Regions from separate parts of the Siminovitchia jepli genome, predicted to be linked through region 1. Evidence: riboswitches for the same ligand, from Rfam matches in the RefSeq annotation. Region 1 holds a riboswitch; each other region holds the start of a gene.
The links. A riboswitch is a leader RNA that binds a small molecule or an ion and turns the genes downstream of it on or off. The one in region 1 is predicted to bind S-adenosylmethionine.
Positions count from the first base shown of each region.

Region 2: it holds a riboswitch for S-adenosylmethionine, as region 1 does, so the genes downstream of both, AB1L08_RS12705 (YezD family protein) here and AB1L08_RS20320 (MetQ/NlpA family ABC transporter substrate-binding protein) in region 1, are expected to answer to the same signal.
Region 3: it holds a riboswitch for S-adenosylmethionine, as region 1 does, so the genes downstream of both, AB1L08_RS12305 (homocysteine synthase) here and AB1L08_RS20320 (MetQ/NlpA family ABC transporter substrate-binding protein) in region 1, are expected to answer to the same signal.

Region 1 is NZ_JBFEGN010000113.1:975-6,517, reverse strand. Features, by position in the region: gene AB1L08_RS20350 (RNA-guided endonuclease TnpB family protein) at 1-178, opposite strand, end outside; gene AB1L08_RS20345 (hypothetical protein) at 136-348, opposite strand; gene AB1L08_RS20340 (transposase) at 449-706, opposite strand; gene AB1L08_RS20335 (transposase) at 693-1,394, opposite strand; gene AB1L08_RS20330 (hypothetical protein) at 1,688-1,900, opposite strand; gene AB1L08_RS20325 (hypothetical protein) at 2,086-2,262, opposite strand; SAM riboswitch class I at 2,665-2,782, shown strand; gene AB1L08_RS20320 (MetQ/NlpA family ABC transporter substrate-binding protein) at 2,946-3,797, shown strand; gene AB1L08_RS20315 (methionine ABC transporter ATP-binding protein) at 3,876-4,913, shown strand; gene AB1L08_RS20310 (methionine ABC transporter permease) at 4,888-5,543, shown strand, end outside.
Region 2 is NZ_JBFEGN010000036.1:20,422-25,964, forward strand. Features, by position in the region: gene AB1L08_RS12685 (methionine ABC transporter ATP-binding protein) at 1-293, opposite strand, end outside; gene AB1L08_RS12690 (MetQ/NlpA family ABC transporter substrate-binding protein) at 311-1,129, opposite strand; gene AB1L08_RS12695 (GNAT family N-acetyltransferase) at 1,151-1,669, opposite strand; gene AB1L08_RS12700 (MsnO8 family LLM class oxidoreductase) at 1,714-2,745, opposite strand; gene AB1L08_RS12705 (YezD family protein) at 2,857-3,021, opposite strand; SAM riboswitch class I at 3,092-3,197, opposite strand; gene tatC (twin-arginine translocase subunit TatC) at 3,347-4,105, opposite strand; gene AB1L08_RS12715 (twin-arginine translocase TatA/TatE family subunit) at 4,121-4,300, opposite strand; gene AB1L08_RS12720 (redox-sensing transcriptional repressor Rex) at 4,364-5,026, opposite strand; gene moaC (cyclic pyranopterin monophosphate synthase MoaC) at 5,108-5,543, opposite strand, start outside.
Region 3 is NZ_JBFEGN010000034.1:8,022-13,564, forward strand. Features, by position in the region: gene cls (cardiolipin synthase) at 1-1,398, shown strand, start outside; gene AB1L08_RS12300 (peroxiredoxin family protein) at 1,657-2,250, shown strand; SAM riboswitch class I at 2,343-2,454, shown strand; gene AB1L08_RS12305 (homocysteine synthase) at 2,600-3,904, shown strand; gene AB1L08_RS12310 (DUF3891 family protein) at 4,014-4,784, opposite strand; gene AB1L08_RS12315 (OmpA family protein) at 5,166-5,543, opposite strand, start outside.

The DNA of each region.
Region 1 (5,543 bases):
CGACGTGAGAGTCTAAATGCACCTTTTGCTTATGTTTTTTGTTTTTGGGTTTTTTGCCAAGGAAGTGTTTTCCCATATTCTTGACGATGCGCTCCGCACCGGTTTTGCTGACATCATATGCCTCTCGGATCTCGTTTAATTTTTTTTTCGTGTTTTCGATTTTTCTTGCTTCAACCAAAATTGATAAGTTTGATCTTTTCTCATTTGTTGAATGTGATCCAGCATTTTTCGCTTGCAGGCGTTATAAATATGGCATCCGATTTCAAGGCGTTTCTCTAATATATGAACTTGAAACATCTCCGTTTTAAGGAATAGTTCTACGACATAGCGGGGACCTTTTTTCGCCATATTTACCTGGACCTCCGAACATATATTCTATATTAATGATACAATATTTAAAAAATAAAAACAAGAGCCGATTTCTTTTTTAAACCTATGTTTCCGGCATTCATCCCGGCATTGAAATACCGGGCCTTCTGCCAGTTGTTCGTAAACTATAAGCAATCATGGCGATGTAAAGCTGGTTCCACGCAGCCTGTTCTGTCCGGATGTGAATATGATTCACCTGCAAATGCTGCTTCATCCATTTGAACATCAGTTCAATTTGCCAACGTGATCGATAAAGGTCGGAAATATCCTTTGCGGACAGGTCAAATCGGTTGGTTACGATTTGATACAGTTTTCCGGTATCGTCATAAAAATTCAACCAGCCTCAAGTGATTTTCCATTTTCTTTTGGGCTGAGCCTATAATAACCAGGGATTCACGGAAACCGTTTTGTTGCAGATCATCATAGATTAAGTCCCTGATATCCACCACAGTATTGGATTTTATCCTGGTCGCAAAGAAAATACCATCCTTGCACCACTGGTCAAACAAACGGAAGTCATAATATCCTCGGTCTATCACATAGGTTACACCCGGTTCTGTGATAAAACGTGGCGCTTCAAGCACATCGGACCGTTCAGCAGGTGTCACTGTAAGCTTCTCAGGATGGATATCCTGTTCACTTATAAACTCAACCAGTAAATGAAGCTTGAGTCCGGACTTAGTTGAACGAAACGTGGCCCATTCATACAGGTTGAGGCTGAGTGGAATAGTTGATGAATCCAGAAGCTTTACATTCGGAATATGTCTCTTTCGGCCGACGGAAGCCATGCGAACACGTTGCGTCAGGGATTGCCAGATGTGCAAAAGGCATTTGGGATCAACCTGCCTGTTTTTTCTCGAAAGTTGCGAGGCGCTGATTGAATCTAAACCCAATTCCTTTTGAAAGCTTTTCATTAATAGACGCTGATTGCCCTTAATTCCTCGCGCTTTTGCATCTGGGCATATAGGAATAAAAGCAAGTACTTTGTGGTAGTCAGTTTCTTTGATACAGATCTTGTGGGGCATGAAAAGCTCCATCGCCAAATAATTGGTCGGTGATGGGCTTCACCCATTTACCAAATGACGTGAACAGTGTATACTTGTCCATAGGGATATTTCCTTTGTAATGGATTTGGACAGGCTTTCACCCTCTCCATCTATTATAAAGGATTTTTTTATTTTTTGGCGTGTCAAAATTTTGAAACAATAGTACGCAACACCAGTGTTTTTCCATAGGTATTCCCCTTTCTAACACTCTATAAAGAAACGGTAATCAACTTTTTCACAACCTTTTTTAAGAAATTTTTTGCTGGAACATTTCATACAACTCCCAAAAGCCGACGATGTCTTCCGGGCCATATCGTTTTATAATATGGATCAGTTTGATACGCAGCTCCTGCTCTAAATCCTCCCTGTTCAGGGCGTCTGTTTTGAAGAAAAGTTTTTTTAATTTTGGGTGCAAAGAGGTTAATGACTTTTTCAATAGCTTTCTCATCTTTTTTTACAGTTAGTTCGTATAAATTGGATTCCAATTCGAAAGCCCCCCATTCTGAAAGTTAATCGTCCTTCCTCAATAATTTACTGATCTTGCTGAGTGCCTTTTCCCGGGACTTAGAAATGACCTGCTGAGTTTTTTCTAATAATGTGCCCATTTCAGAATCTGTAAGTCCTTTTATATATGACAGGGATAAGATGTCTCTTTGATTAGGGGTAAACCTTAAATGGCTTTGTAAAGGACCGGATCGATAATATAATCCAAAATATTGTTCGACTTTAATTCGAACTCTTCCTCAATTGCCGCCAGGTCTTTATGGGTTAACTCTGTGTCATCCTTGACGGGTTCGTCCAACGTTGCAGGAAAACGGTAAAGATCTTGCCGAACCTTTTTATCCAAATTAACCCATGGTAGTAAAGCGTTTTAGATACATAGGCAGTAAACCGGATACGGAAATAAAATTCCCGCAATGCTTGATCTAGCAACTCTTGATGCTGGGAAATAGGATGGCAAATGGATAGCTTCAATAACTCATAATGTTTTCCCGTGGACAGAATGATGGGGTTATCTAGGAACTTTTTATTTTCTTTAACAAACTCAAGGAATTTACACCAAAGCTCTTTTTTTCCATCTTTAAAACCAACCCTTTTTCTTGGATTCCGGTTCAAAAATATTCATTGCCCCTTTCATTTGTTGCTTTCATTTGTTGAAAGTTTCCATGAAAAATTTGTTGACATTTTTTCTAACTGAGTATAATATCTAACTGAGTATAATATCTATGTAACAATTGAATTTGAAGTTCTCTTATAAAGAGCGGCGGAGGGACTGGCCCTGTGAAGCCCGGCAACCATTCTTGTTTGACGAAACAAGAACAGGTGCTAAATCCTGCAAAATACAACAGTATTTTGAAAGATAAGAGAGGTGCAACCGATTTACAATGTATATCCATGCCTCTCTTTTGGGAGGCATTTTTCATTTTGAAAGGAGGAACACCCGGAGAGGTTTACAACCAAGGGGGGTTATGTACTTAAGACTAAAATATTGACTATATATATAAATTTACTAAGGAAAGAGGAAGAGAAATGCGCAAATGGTTATTAACTAGTTTAACTGTTATATTGGCATTTACTCTGGCTGCATGCGGCGGAGGAAATGACAAAGAAAATACAAATGCTTCCGGATCGAAAGAAGAACAATCGGAAGGTTTACTGGATGACGGAAAACTAACAGTCGGTGCAACAGCAGGCCCACATGAACAAATTCTTGAAAAAGTAAAAGAACTTGCGGCCAAGCAGGATTTGGATATTGAGGTAAAAGTATTTACAGACTACGTCATGCCCAATATTGCTTTGGACGAAAAAGAACTTGATCTCAACGTGTTTCAAACGATTCCTTATTTGGATCAATTTAAAGAAGACAGAAACCTGGATCTTGTAAATGTGGGAGAAGCGGTAACTTTTCCAATGGGCATTTATTCGTCCAAAGTAAAAGATGTGCAAGAACTGCCAAAAGGGGCAAAGCTCGGTTTGCCTAACGATCCTACAAACGGCGGGCGCGCTCTTGTTTTATTTGAAAAAGCCGGATTGATTAAATTAAAAGAAGGCTCCGGAAACACGCCTGCTGTGAAAGACATTGAAGAAAACTCAAACGACTTTGAGTTTGTGGAATTGGAAGCATCCCAAATCCCCCGTCAGTTAGATGAACTTGATGCTGCAGCAATTAATACCAACTTTGCGATTGAACACGGATTTAAACCCGGCAAGGACTCCATCTTTATTGAATCAAAAGATTCTCCATGGGTGAATGTTGTCGCGGCAAGAGCCGAATCCAAAGACGACGAAGCAATTCAAAAGTTTTTGGATGTTTACCGAACTGATGAAGTAAAACAATTTATTGATGAAACTTTCGAAGGATCTGTCATTCCTTCCTGGTAAGGAAGATAGCTGCCCTTCCTCCAGTATTCCGACTGCCGTCAAGGGTTTTGAAAATAATCGCATGAAGGAGTAATAAAAATGATCGAATTGACGGGAATCTCAAAGACATTTCAAGGAAAACAAGGCTCTATTCACGCATTAAAAAATGTATCACTTTCAGTTAAAAAAGGTGAAATATACGGAGTGATCGGATATAGCGGCGCGGGGAAAAGCACCCTTATCCGCTGCGTCAATCTATTGGAAAAACCGGATGCAGGCTCCGTGAAGGTGAAAGGAATAGACTTGACCAAATTGTCTACCAAAAAGCTTCGGGAAGCCCGCAGCAACATCGGAATGATTTTCCAAGGTTTTAATTTGTTAAAGACGGCAACTGTTTATGAAAATATTTCCCTGCCCTTGAAGCTTGCCGGATTCAGCAAAAAGGAAGTGGAAGAGCGGGTGGTGAAATATTTAAAAATAGTCGGTCTTGAAGAAAAGTATCATGCCTATCCGGCCGAACTGTCCGGGGGGCAAAAGCAGCGGGTGGCCATTGCCCGTGCGCTGGCTTTTGAACCTGAAGTCCTCCTCAGTGATGAAGCGACAAGCGCATTGGATCCAGATACAACGGAAGCGATTCTTGAATTGCTGCTGAAAATCAACAAAGAGCTCGGCATCACGATTTTATTGATTACGCATGAAATGAACGTCATCCAGCGAATCTGCGACCGTGTGGCCGTTATGGAAAAAGGTGAAATCATCGAGGAAGGAAAAACGAAAGACATCTTTACTTCACCGCAGCATCCGACGACAAAACGGTTTGTCAGCAGCCTGTTTACACATAAAATACCAAATGACCTCCTTGAAAGATTGAACGAAACCGGCCAGGTCGTTACGCTCTCTTTCTTCGGAGAATCAAGCGGCGAACCGGCTTTGGCGATGGTTACGAAGAAGTTTGATATTTATCCGAATATATTATCGGGGAGCATTACACGTTTAAAGGAAGAAACTTTTGGACAGCTTGTAGTCCATTTAAAAGGAGATCCGGCCGAAATTGATAAAGCAATCCGGTACTTGGAGCAAGATCAGGTCCATGTGGAAGGTGTGAGAATCCATGACGAAAATAAACGAGTTTCTTGATAACTGGGGCACAGATATTTGGGAAGCCATTATCCAAACCTTCCAAATGGTCGGAATCTCTTTGGGGATATCGATTTTAATCGGTCTTCCGCTTGGGATCATGATTGTTTTGACCCGCCCGGGAAAAGCTTTCAGCAATAAATATGTTTTTGGCATTTTGAATGTATTGATCAATATCATCCGCTCTGTTCCCTTTATCATTTTATTGTTCTTTATTTTGCCTTTTACAAAATTTATGGTCGGAACAACGATCGGGGTAAAAGGAGTTATCGTGCCGCTCGTAATTTATACGGCTCCTTACATTGCCCGCTTAATGGAAACCGCCCTCCTGGAGGTAGACCGCGGAGTCGTTGAGGCCTATGAAGCAATGGGAATGAAAACATGGCACATTATTTGGCATGTACTTGTAAGAGAATCCCGCTCATCGATTATTCTTGGTTTGACGATAGCGACCATTTCATTAATCGGAGCAACGGCGATGGCCGGGCTTGTTGGCGGCGGCGGGCTCGGTGACTTGGCATACCGCTACGGACACCTCAGGTACGAAGTCGATGTCATGTATGTAACAGTCATCCTGCTCATCATCCTTGTCCAGGGATTGCAGTCGCTCGGCAACCGATTGGCAGCCAA
Region 2 (5,543 bases), on a different contig from region 1:
GTTTTGGATTGAAGCAGGTTAAAGTGCTGAAAGATCATGCCAATTCTTTTTTTCGCTTCCCGAAGCTGGTGTTCCGGCAGCTTGGCAAGGTTCCTTCCATCTACGATCACCTCACCGGAAGTCGGCTGCTCCAATAAGTTCACCGTTCGGATTAAAGTGCTTTTTCCCGCTCCGCTAAAACCGATGACGCCAAAAATATCCCCTTCCCTAACCGTCAAGCTTACATTTTTGAGCGCTTCGACCTTCTTTTCCCCGCTGCCGAATACCTTTGAAACGTGACGAAATTCGATCAAAAAAACCCCCTCCTTTTTTAAAATGCAGGTACTACAGCTCCTTTATATTTTTCCAAAATGAACGCTTTCACTTGTTCGGTTGTCAAAGCTTTAGCCAGCTTTTGGATGGCTTCATCGTTTTTGTTATCCTTCCGGGAAACTAAAATATTGACGTAAGGCGATTCATTTCCTTCAATTATCAAGGAATCTTCCAGTGGTTTAAGGCCTCCCTCCAAGGCGTAATTCGTGTTGATCGCCGCTGCCTCCACGTCGTCCAGCGAATGGACCAATACCGCTGAATCGACGGGAATAAATGTAAGTTGTTTTTCATTTTTCACGATGTCTTCAAGCATATAATCCCCCGACTTCGCATCATCCAGCTCAATGATCCCGTTGGCTGCAAAGAGCTCGAGTGCCCGGGAAAAATTTACAGGATCTTTCGGCAATGCCACTTTGGCGCCATCGGATAGCTCATCAATGGAATCGATTGCTTTTGAATAAACACCGAACGGTTCAATATGAACACCTTGCACATTAACCAAATCCAAACCGCTGTCTTTCTTGAATTGATTCAAATATGGCGTATGTTGAAAGAAGTTGGCATCCAGTTCCCCATCCGCCGTCTGCTGGTTTGTCTGAATGCCATCAGAGACTATTGATATATCCAGTTTCACGCCTTCTTTTTCCAATTCCGGCGCGATATATTCCAAGATTTCTGCATGCGGTGTAGAGGAAGCCGCAATTTTCAATGTAACGTTTTCTTTTTTGGCAGCCGTTTCTTTTCCTGCTCCGCATCCCGCCACCAACCCCAAACCCATAACGGCCATTAATGTGATGAAACCTTTTTTGAAGTTCATTTTTCAACCCCCATTTTTTTATTACAAATCAAACCTGTAGCATTTAATCCGGCGATTTTCTTTATGAATATCATGGCAAGGATCCCGGATAAAACCAAATTGTTCGTACAGCCTGACGGCCTGCTCCATGGAATCGGTCGTATGCAAAAACACACTTGAAGCGCCAAGTTCTTTGACACATGACATGGCAGACCGTAAAAGTTCCGTACCCACACCAAGCCCCCTTGCCCGCGGGTGAACGCCCAAAAAGCGGATAATCGGTGATTGAATTTGTATTTCCCAATCTTTGTAGGCTTTTTCCGATGACGAAAATAATTGGAGGGTGCCAACAATTTCCTCCCCCTGTTTTGCGATCAACAGGATTTCTCTATCCGGATGATCAATGGAAGCGATCAGCTCCATCACGTATTCAGACCACCTTTCCGGTTCAAATACTGATTCGAATTGGCGATAACATTCCAGCAACAATTTTCGGACGGCTTCCCTTTCGCTTTCCTCCATTTCCTTGATCGTGATGGTTTGATTGAATAATCGGGCCATGATGACCTCCTTTTATATTACTTTACCCATCAGAATACTACGTTTTAGGGTAAAATTTTTATCGACTGTTCCAAGCCTCTCTTGGCTCTTCCGGCGGCTATTGGACGAAGCAATTCAAAAGACCGGACCCGCTCCTCTTCTTTTCGGATTGGTGTATGAAGGATAAATTCATCGACTTCGTATTGATAATGTATTCGTTCCAATTCCCCCTTTACTTGCTCGGGAGTTCCTGCAATCATATCTGCTTTATGCTCCTCCACTTCAAAAGCTTCCACTGCCTGCTTCTTAAAAGCTTCCACCTGTTGATAGGACTGCACGGTCAATGTCCGGCCGCTTTCAATCGTTATTTTGTAAAGGCTGTGTTCAGCAGCGATCTGCTTTGCTTCTTTTTCGCAAGGTGCCGCAAAAACGGCAACGGCTGCCATAAAAGTGCCTTCCGGATACAGCTTGCGGTAAATACGGGAAGTTTGCGCCAATGATTCTTCACTGCCTACGAGAAACTTCGCAAATACAAAATGCACGCCCAGTTCCGCCGCAAGCCTGGCACTTGAAGCACTTCCGCCGAGCAGAAAAATTTCCGGTTTTACAGGCGGCTTTGGCAACGCTTCGATTCCGGAGAGCGGATGTGCTTCCTCCACGGAATGATCCAACAGCTTTTTTAAAAAAGTAAGCCGTTCTTCAAAATGGATTCCATCATGTTGAGTACCGTGCTGCAGTGCTTTTGTAGAAAGCGGCAGTCCGCCGGGCGACTTTCCAACCCCAAGGTCTACCCGTCCCGGTGAAAGGGTGGATAAAACGTGAAAATTTTCCGCGACCTTAAAAGGGCTGTAATGCTGGAGCATAACGCCCCCCGATCCAACCTGAATGGCGTTTGTCCTGGCGAGTAAGTGTGAAATTAACACCTCGGGTGATGAGCCCGCTACGTCCCCCATATGATGATGTTCGGCCACCCAGAAACGGGCATAACCCCATTGTTCCGCTTTTTGGGCAAGCCTTATTGTATCCTGCAAGGCATCAAATGCCGTTTTCTCTGGAAAAACCGGGCTTTGATCAAGAATTCCAAGCTTAAAACTCATGTACTTTCTGCCTCCTCTTTTCATGAAAAAAAGCATCCTCCCCATTCATCATCATTGAGAAAGATGCCTTTAGTTGTCTAATCGGCCGCCATATTCATTTGTCTGCTTTCATCATTGGGCTTTCCTCTGCTTCCCCTTTGCCTTGTACCGCTTTTTCTCAGTCGCATCAATTTGTGTGATTTCTCCATCGTGTACCGTAATGACCAACGAACCATATTCAATCTTTTTCAACGCTGAAACAATGTCCTCAATTGTATTTGTTTCAACCTTTGCCATTTCCACCCCTCCATTAAAAAAACCCCTTCTTACACAATAAGAAGAGGTTTTGGTTTAACATTTTGTTCTCTTCTTATCTTTCAGGCTTGCAAAAAGCCTGCTGGAATTGGCACAGTACCGGACGGTCTGTTGCCGAGGCTTCAAAGGGCCAGTCCCTCCACCTCTCTGGATAAGAAATCAATTATTCAGTTGAGTACGTCTGCTTTGGCGTATTTATATCCTATCCCACAAAAAATTTTCTGTCAAGGATGAATTTTACATTTTTACAACTAAACCCATAAGTTCAGTGCGTTTTTTATTCAAAAAAAAAGCACCCTGGATGCTTTTATGGCTCATGATTGATTTCTAGATCCTGCTCCTCTTCGGCAGCCTGCATTTTTTTATAGCCGATTTTTGAAATCCAAATGCTGATTTCATACAAAATGAGCAATGGCACGGTTACCATCATATGTGAAATTAAATCTGGAGGCGTAATAAACGCTGCGATCACCAACAAAATAAAGTAGGCATATTTTCTCACCCGCACTAAAAACATCGGTGTCACAATACCCAGCCTTGTCAAAAACAAAACGACGACCGGAAGTTGGAACAAAATTCCGAAAGGAATGGTTATTTGAAAAAGAAACTGAAAATATTCATTAATGCCAATTGTCGTCTGGATTTCCATGTTGCTTGATAAGCCAAGCATAAACCGGATTACAAACGGAAACAGAATAAAATAAGAAAAAAGGACGCCTGCTAAAAACAGCATAACGGAGACCGGTATATAGCTGAGCGTTGCCTTCCGTTCCTTCTCCAAAAGCCCCGGACTGATAAAGGCCCACAATTGATACAAGATGACGGGGGAAGTGAAAATAAACGCCAGCACAAACGTCATTTGCATAAATACTTTAAACGGATCCGTTACCCGGAACGCATTCATCGTAATGTCCTGGGCAGCACTTGCATGCTGGAGCAGTTTGATAAGCGGCTGTGATATAAAAAAGCTGACGATGACAGCCAACACAAAGAAAACGACTATAATGACAAGCCGTTTTCGCAATTCCTCTATATGATCGATGATCGTCATTTCTTTTTGACTCATAGTTTGTCCATCCTATCAAAGATCGCCGTCTTTTTTCTTGTCCTTTTCATCATCTTCCGCCAAACCTTTCGTCGCGTTTTTAAATTCACGCAACGTGTTGCCCGCAGCCTTACCAAGTTCCGGCAACTTCTTCGGCCCGAAGATCAATAAAGCGACAAGTCCAATCAAAATTATACTTCCTGCACCTGGACTCACTGCGGCCACCTCCTTATAGTTTTATTTTAATGGAAACCCGTCCTTTTAGCTATTAAAAAACGTTTATGGTTGTGAAAATTCCGTGTCATCAAGAGGATAATGTTTCAAAAAGTAAATGAGTGACTGCAGTTCCACCGCCAAATCAATATGATGGACACGGATTGACTCCGGTACGTTCAGCCTTGCAGGGGTGAAATTCAGTATCCCCTTCACACCCGTATGTTTAATCCGGTCCGTAATGGACTGGGCGGCACTTGCCGGTACAGTCAATATAACAACGGCCACTTCTTCTTTGCCCAACCTCTCTTCAAGCTCAGCCAAATCATAAATCGGAACATTTCTGATCTCTTTCCCGATTTTGTTTTGGTCGACATCGAATGCCATTTCGATTTTTGTATTGTTGTTTTTCAAGAAATTATAATTCAAAAAAGCCGTTCCCAAATTTCCTACACCAATTAACGCAACTTTCGTCACCTCATCCTGGTCAAGCGTCTTGCGAAAAAATGACAGCAAGTAATTTACATTATACCCATATCCTTTTTTTCCAAGCGCGCCAAAATAAGAAAAGTCCCGCCGAATGGTAGCGGAATCGACTTTCACCGCTTCACTCAATTCGGCCGAGGATACGCGCTGCTTCCCTGATGCGTGTAAATTTTTCAAAAATCTGTAGTATAGCGGGAGCCGCTTTGCAGTTGCCTGCGGTATTTTTAATGTTTCCTCATTCATATTCAATCCTCCATGCCAAGAAAGAAAAAGCACTTCAATTCTTCAGTTTCATGGGTTCCACGCACAGAAACGAAAAAACCCTTATTCCGTTTCACGATGATAATCTTTACTGGATACTCCGCCCGTTTTTTCCATTAAAAAAGTTGGTCCGATCACCATTCCCTTATCCACAGCCTTGCACATATCGTAAACAGTGAGAGCAGCTGCCGAAACAGCGGTCAATGCTTCCATCTCCACTCCCGTATTTCCGATTGTCTTAACTTCAGCAGTTATTTCCAAGATTTTATTATTCTCAGATCCTTCCTTCCAATCGAAAGAAAAGTTGATTCCTTTAATCGGGATCGGATGGCACATCGGGATGATTTCCCATGTTTTTTTCGCGGCCATAATCCCGGCTACTTGCGCAACCGCAAGGACGTCGCCTTTTTTTACTTGCTGATTTGCAATCAGTTCGTAAATATGGTCGTTCACTTCAATGCTCGAACGGGCAACAGCAGTGCGGACTGTTTCCGGTTTT
Region 3 (5,543 bases), on a different contig from region 1:
GTGCTCGCCGGCTTTGTTGTTTTTCTTGAGCGAAGAGATGCAGGCGCAACATGGGCATGGCTTTTGGTTTTGCTTTTTATACCGGTTGTCGGCTTTGTTCTTTATTTGATTTTCGGGCAAAATTTAAGCCGAAAAAAAATATTTGACTGGAAGGACCAAAAAAAAATCGGCATTATTGAAATTACGGAACATCAAATTCATTTGATTCGATCAGGGGATTTTCCGTTTCATGATAATAAAACCGCCCGGTTTAAAGATTTGATTTACATGCTGCTCGTCAACGACAGCGCGGTGCTGACACAAGATAATCATGTGGATATTTTTACGGACGGAAACGAAAAGTTTGATGCGCTAATGGAGGATATCAGGTCTGCCAGGGATCATGTCCATCTTGTCTATTACATTATGCGCAACGACGAGTTGGGGAATAAGCTGTTATCCCTGCTTGTTTCGAAAGCAAAAGAAGGCGTAGAGGTCCGCGTTCTTTATGACGCCATGGGCTCAAGGCGGCTTCCAAGGAAATTTTTTCGGCCGCTGATTGAGGCCGGCGGAAAAGTGAGCGCCTTTTTCCCTGCGGTTATACCCCACCTTAACTTGCAGGTAAATTACCGCAATCATAGGAAACTGGCGATTATTGACGGTCAGGTTGGTTATATAGGCGGGTTTAACATCGGAGACGAATATTTGGGATTAAATCAAAAATTTGGCTACTGGCGGGACACCCATTTGCGGATTTTTGGAAAAGCTGTTTTTGCCATGCAAACACGGTTCATTCTCGACTGGAATCAGGCGTCTTCCAACAAAATCAGCTATGAAGACAGGCTGTTCCCCGAAATAAAGTCTGTTGGGAATACGGATGTACAAATCGTTTCAAGCGGCCCGGATTCCGAGTGGGAGCAGATCAAGTATGGATATATCAAATTGATAAATTCCGCCAAAGATTACATTTATATACAGACTCCTTATTTTATACCGGATGCAAGTGTTTTGGACGCTTTAAAGATTGCTGTTTTATCCGGTGTCGATGTGAGGCTGATGATCCCCAGCAAGCCCGATCACCCATTTGTGTATTGGGCGACGTATTCCAATGTAGGGGAACTGTTAAAAACGGGTGCAAAAGTATATATTTATGAAAACGGCTTTATTCATGCAAAAACGTTAATTGCCGACGGCAAAATTGCCACTGTCGGAACGGCGAATATCGATGTCCGCAGTTTCCGTCTCAATTTTGAAGTCAACGCATTTTTATATGATGAAGTGCTTGTCGCAAAGCTCGTTCATATTTTTCAAAAAGACGCCGGACTGTCACGGGAGCTCACTTACAAAGAATATTTGGCGCGGCCGCTGTTTGTGCGGTTTAAAGAGTCGGTTTCCCGCTTATTGTCACCTGTTCTTTAATATTCCTGAATGAAATATCCGCTGACGATCTTATTTTTTGGCGTTCTATCTTTTAAATGGGCAGCGTATCATAATTGGGGTCATAAACGGTGTGGGGGCCTCCTTGTTTTGATTTTGGACAAGGAGCCAAGCAATTTGGCTGCCGCCTTGCACTGTTTCCATGCTTCCAAACCCGCAATATTGTCCGCCCCCATGGCGACGTACGCGGCAACTTGCCCCTTTTTGCCGCAGCCCTGCTACAGAAAGGAGAAAGAGCCGATGAGCAAGAAAATTTTTGGAATGGCCTTGATTGCCTTGCTGCTTGGGATTGTCGTCGTGAATATCATCCGGGATACACGCGATAACAGCGAGATCAAGGAGGCCCAGGATCAGTTCAACTCTCAAGCAGCAGAGGAGATTTATGCGGAAGAAGGCCTGAAAGAAGGGCAAGTACCTCCGGATTTTGAGCTTCCGTCATTGGATGGAAAAAAAATCAGACTTTCCGATTATAAAGGAAAGAAAGTGATTTTGAATTTTTGGGCCACCTGGTGCCCTCCTTGCAAAGCGGAAATGCCTCACATGCAGCGGTTTTATGAAACGAAGGCAGGCAGCCAAAACGCAGAAATCATCGCTGTCAACTTGACATATGCCGAGCGTGTATCCGATAAACGCTCCAAAGTGGAAACATTCAGGAACGAATACAAATTAAATTTCCCGATCCTTTTGGATGAAAATGGAGACGCCGGAAACACATATCGGCCGATTACCATTCCAACGACCTATATGATCGATACAAACGGAGTCATCCGAAAGAAAATTATCGGCCCGATGGATGAGGAAATAATGGAGCGCCTGGTTTCCGAAATGGATTGATTTTTTTATTTTTAAAAAATGTTTGACAGGCGATAGATTCGTAGTATATACTTACTTGCAAGAGTTAAAACAATTGAATGATCTAAGCATTACTCTTATCAAGAGCGGCGGAGGGACTAGGCCCTGCGATGCCCGGCAACCTTCAGATTCGTCTGAAAAGGTGCTAATTCCTACAAGCCATGAGCATGGCTTGGAAGATAAGGGGAGGAAAAGATAAATCAGCCCTCTTCTTATTCGGAAGGGGGCTTTTTGATTGATGAAACGCCCCTTTCTCGCAAGGTTTGAGGCGCATGGCCGCTCAAATCTTATTATTCTGATCGCATTAAATTATTTTAAGGAGGATGTCAAAATGACACAAGAAAAAAAGTACCAGCCCGAAACAGTATTGCTTCATGGGGGGCAAGAGCCGGACGAAACAGGATCTCGCGCGGTTCCCGTTTACAGAACAACTTCCTACGTATTTAAAGATACGGAGCACGCCCAAAAGTTATTTGCCTTGGAAGAGCCGGGCAATATTTATACAAGAATCATGAACCCGACTGTGGATGTTTTTGAAAAAAGAGTGGCAGAATTGGAAGGCGGTACGGCTGCCGTTGCTCTTTCTTCCGGAATGGCCGCCATTGCTTTTTCCATTTTGAATATTGCCAGGGCGGGAGACGAAATATTGGCAGCAACGGATTTATACGGCGGAACGTACAACTTGTTTTCCATCACGCTTCCGAAATATGGCATCAACGTCAAATTTGTTGACCCGAAAGATCCGGAAAACTTCCGCAAAGCCATCACGCCGAAAACAAAAGCCATTTTTGCGGAGGTAATTGGAAATCCGAGCCTTCACGTACTCGATATTGAAGCAGTTGCCGACGTGGCCCACGCCAATCAAATTCCATTGATCGTGGACAGCACGTTTGCCACCCCATACTTATTAAAGCCGATCGAGTGGGGAGCGGATATCGTTGTTCATTCTGCCACAAAATGGATCGGCGGACACGGAACAGCGATTGGTGGAGTAGTCGTTGATGCCGGCAAGTTCGATTGGAACAATGACAAATTCCCGGATTTCACAGAGCCGGACAGAAGCTATCACGGCATCCGCTACGGAATCGACTTGCCGGAAGCTGCATTTGCCGTTAAGCTTCGCGTCCAGTTGCTTCGTGATCTTGGACCATGCTTGAGTCCGGACAATGCGTTCCTCTTCTTGCAAGGACTTGAAACGTTGCATGTCCGGATCCAAAGACATGTGGACAACGCCAAAGCAGTTGCAGAATTTTTACAAAACCACGATGCAGTGGAATGGGTATCCTACCCGGGGCTTGAAAGCCATCCTTCTTACAGGCTCGCCCAAAAATATTTGCCAAAAGGTCCCGGTGCCATTGTAAACTTTGGCATTAAAGGCGGAAGAGAAGCGGGCAGAAATACGATTGACAACGTGAAGCTATGGTCGCATGTGGCAAACGTCGGGGATGCAAAATCTCTCATCATCCACCCTGCGTCAACGACCCACCAGCAATTGAGCACTGAAGAATTAAAGGATACAGGCGTAACCGAAGAATTGATTCGCCTTGCCGTTGGTTTGGAAGCTGTGGAGGATATTACGGCTGACTTGGGGCAAGCAATCGATAAAGCGGTTGAAGCTGTGAAGCAGTCCAATTAAATAATTAAATTGTAAAGGCTGTAACGTGTGTTACAGCCTTTACAAATTTAGACCAGTCTGCATACGACCTTTAACTTCCTAAGAAAGAACGCGGTAAAACAGCAGGGCATCATATGTACGGAACAAGATGAATTTCAACCGTCTCTTCGGGTGTTTCCAGATAGCTTGGAATCAGCCCCTGTTTGGATATCAATTCTTTGGAAACGGTCTTTTGTTTCAGGTTGACGGTGACTGGCTGTTTTAAAGGAAATTCATCCAATCCGATTGTATGGCGGTCAATCCAGCGCGCATGCATCTTCTTTTTGGAAAAAACATCAAGTGCACCCGACAGGGGAATCCCGTTTTGGAAAAATGGAGATTCTTCTTCTTTTTTGGCCCCGGGTTCGTTAAGGCATAAATACAACGACAAGTTATCACAAAGTTGGAGAAGTCCGTAGTGGAAAGCAAACAAAGACCGTCCAAAATCGGAAATGGACTTAATCAGTCGCTGCTGCCTGGCTTTTTCAAATTGGACAAATTGCTTCGCTTCGGGGGATTCCTCTTCTTGTTTAAAACGTACATAATGTTCACTGCACAAAAGCGCTGCATACCGATCGCGGCGTTCCACTTCATCTATCCCGCTATTGTATATGAGTGTCTTGGCAGGAGAGGGAAAGTCCATAAACGTGTACGGAGCCTGCTTTTGATCATTCCAAAAAGGCTGCCGGTCGACCATCCTCCAGCCGCAATCGTGCTTGGTAACGGCATGCAAGACCGATTCTCTCCACTTTTCCCCTTTAAAAAAGCCATCCTTCCAGCAAGAAAAGATTTCGCCTGATATGCCCGCATGATGATCTTGTTCGATCATGACAAATTCGTTCATTCGTTCCCTGACAATCATGGGGAGCCTCCTCTTCATCTGATTTTTTATATCATAACATTTTTTCGCTCCCGTAAACATGACTATCACACTGCTTTAAATCCGAGATGCGTTCGATTGCAAGCATCACAACAAGGGAAAATATGCAAGTGGTGGCCATTAAAGAGGCGTATGGACCGGTCTTCCGCTTTTTTAAAAATTAAAAATGATAAGCGGCAAATCTGTCGTTCGCTCGTTTCTGGCCGCTCGTATTTAAAAGCATACATGCCGCTGCGGCGCCACAGGACGTGGCGATCCAAGGCGGCCAGCGCCTAGCCTGCTCGATGTCATAAGTCAAAACACGCAGGAGGCGGGGGCCTTCTGCGTGTTTTGTTTGCCGTGCCGGGCAAGGCGCTTGCGCTTTCATTCGTTTTCTTCATTGGTGATAATGAGTACAACGCGGCGATTTTGGCTTCTTCCTTTTTCCGTTTTGTTAGAGGCGATGGGATGATATTCCCCATAACCGACAGTCCGGAAACGCTGAGGAGGAAGTCTATGCTCTTCAATTAGGTAACGGACAACCTGATTGGCCCTTGCCGTTGATAAATCCCAGTTGGATGGAAATCTGTCGGTGGAAATCGGACGATTGTCTGTATGCCCTTCGACTTCAATCATATTGGAGATTTCCGATAACATGGGTGCCAGATCATCCAAAAACAACTTTGCTTCTTTGATTAAATCTGCTTTTCCCGATGGAAAAAGCATCACCTCGGGCAAAACGACTTCAATTCCTTTTTCGGT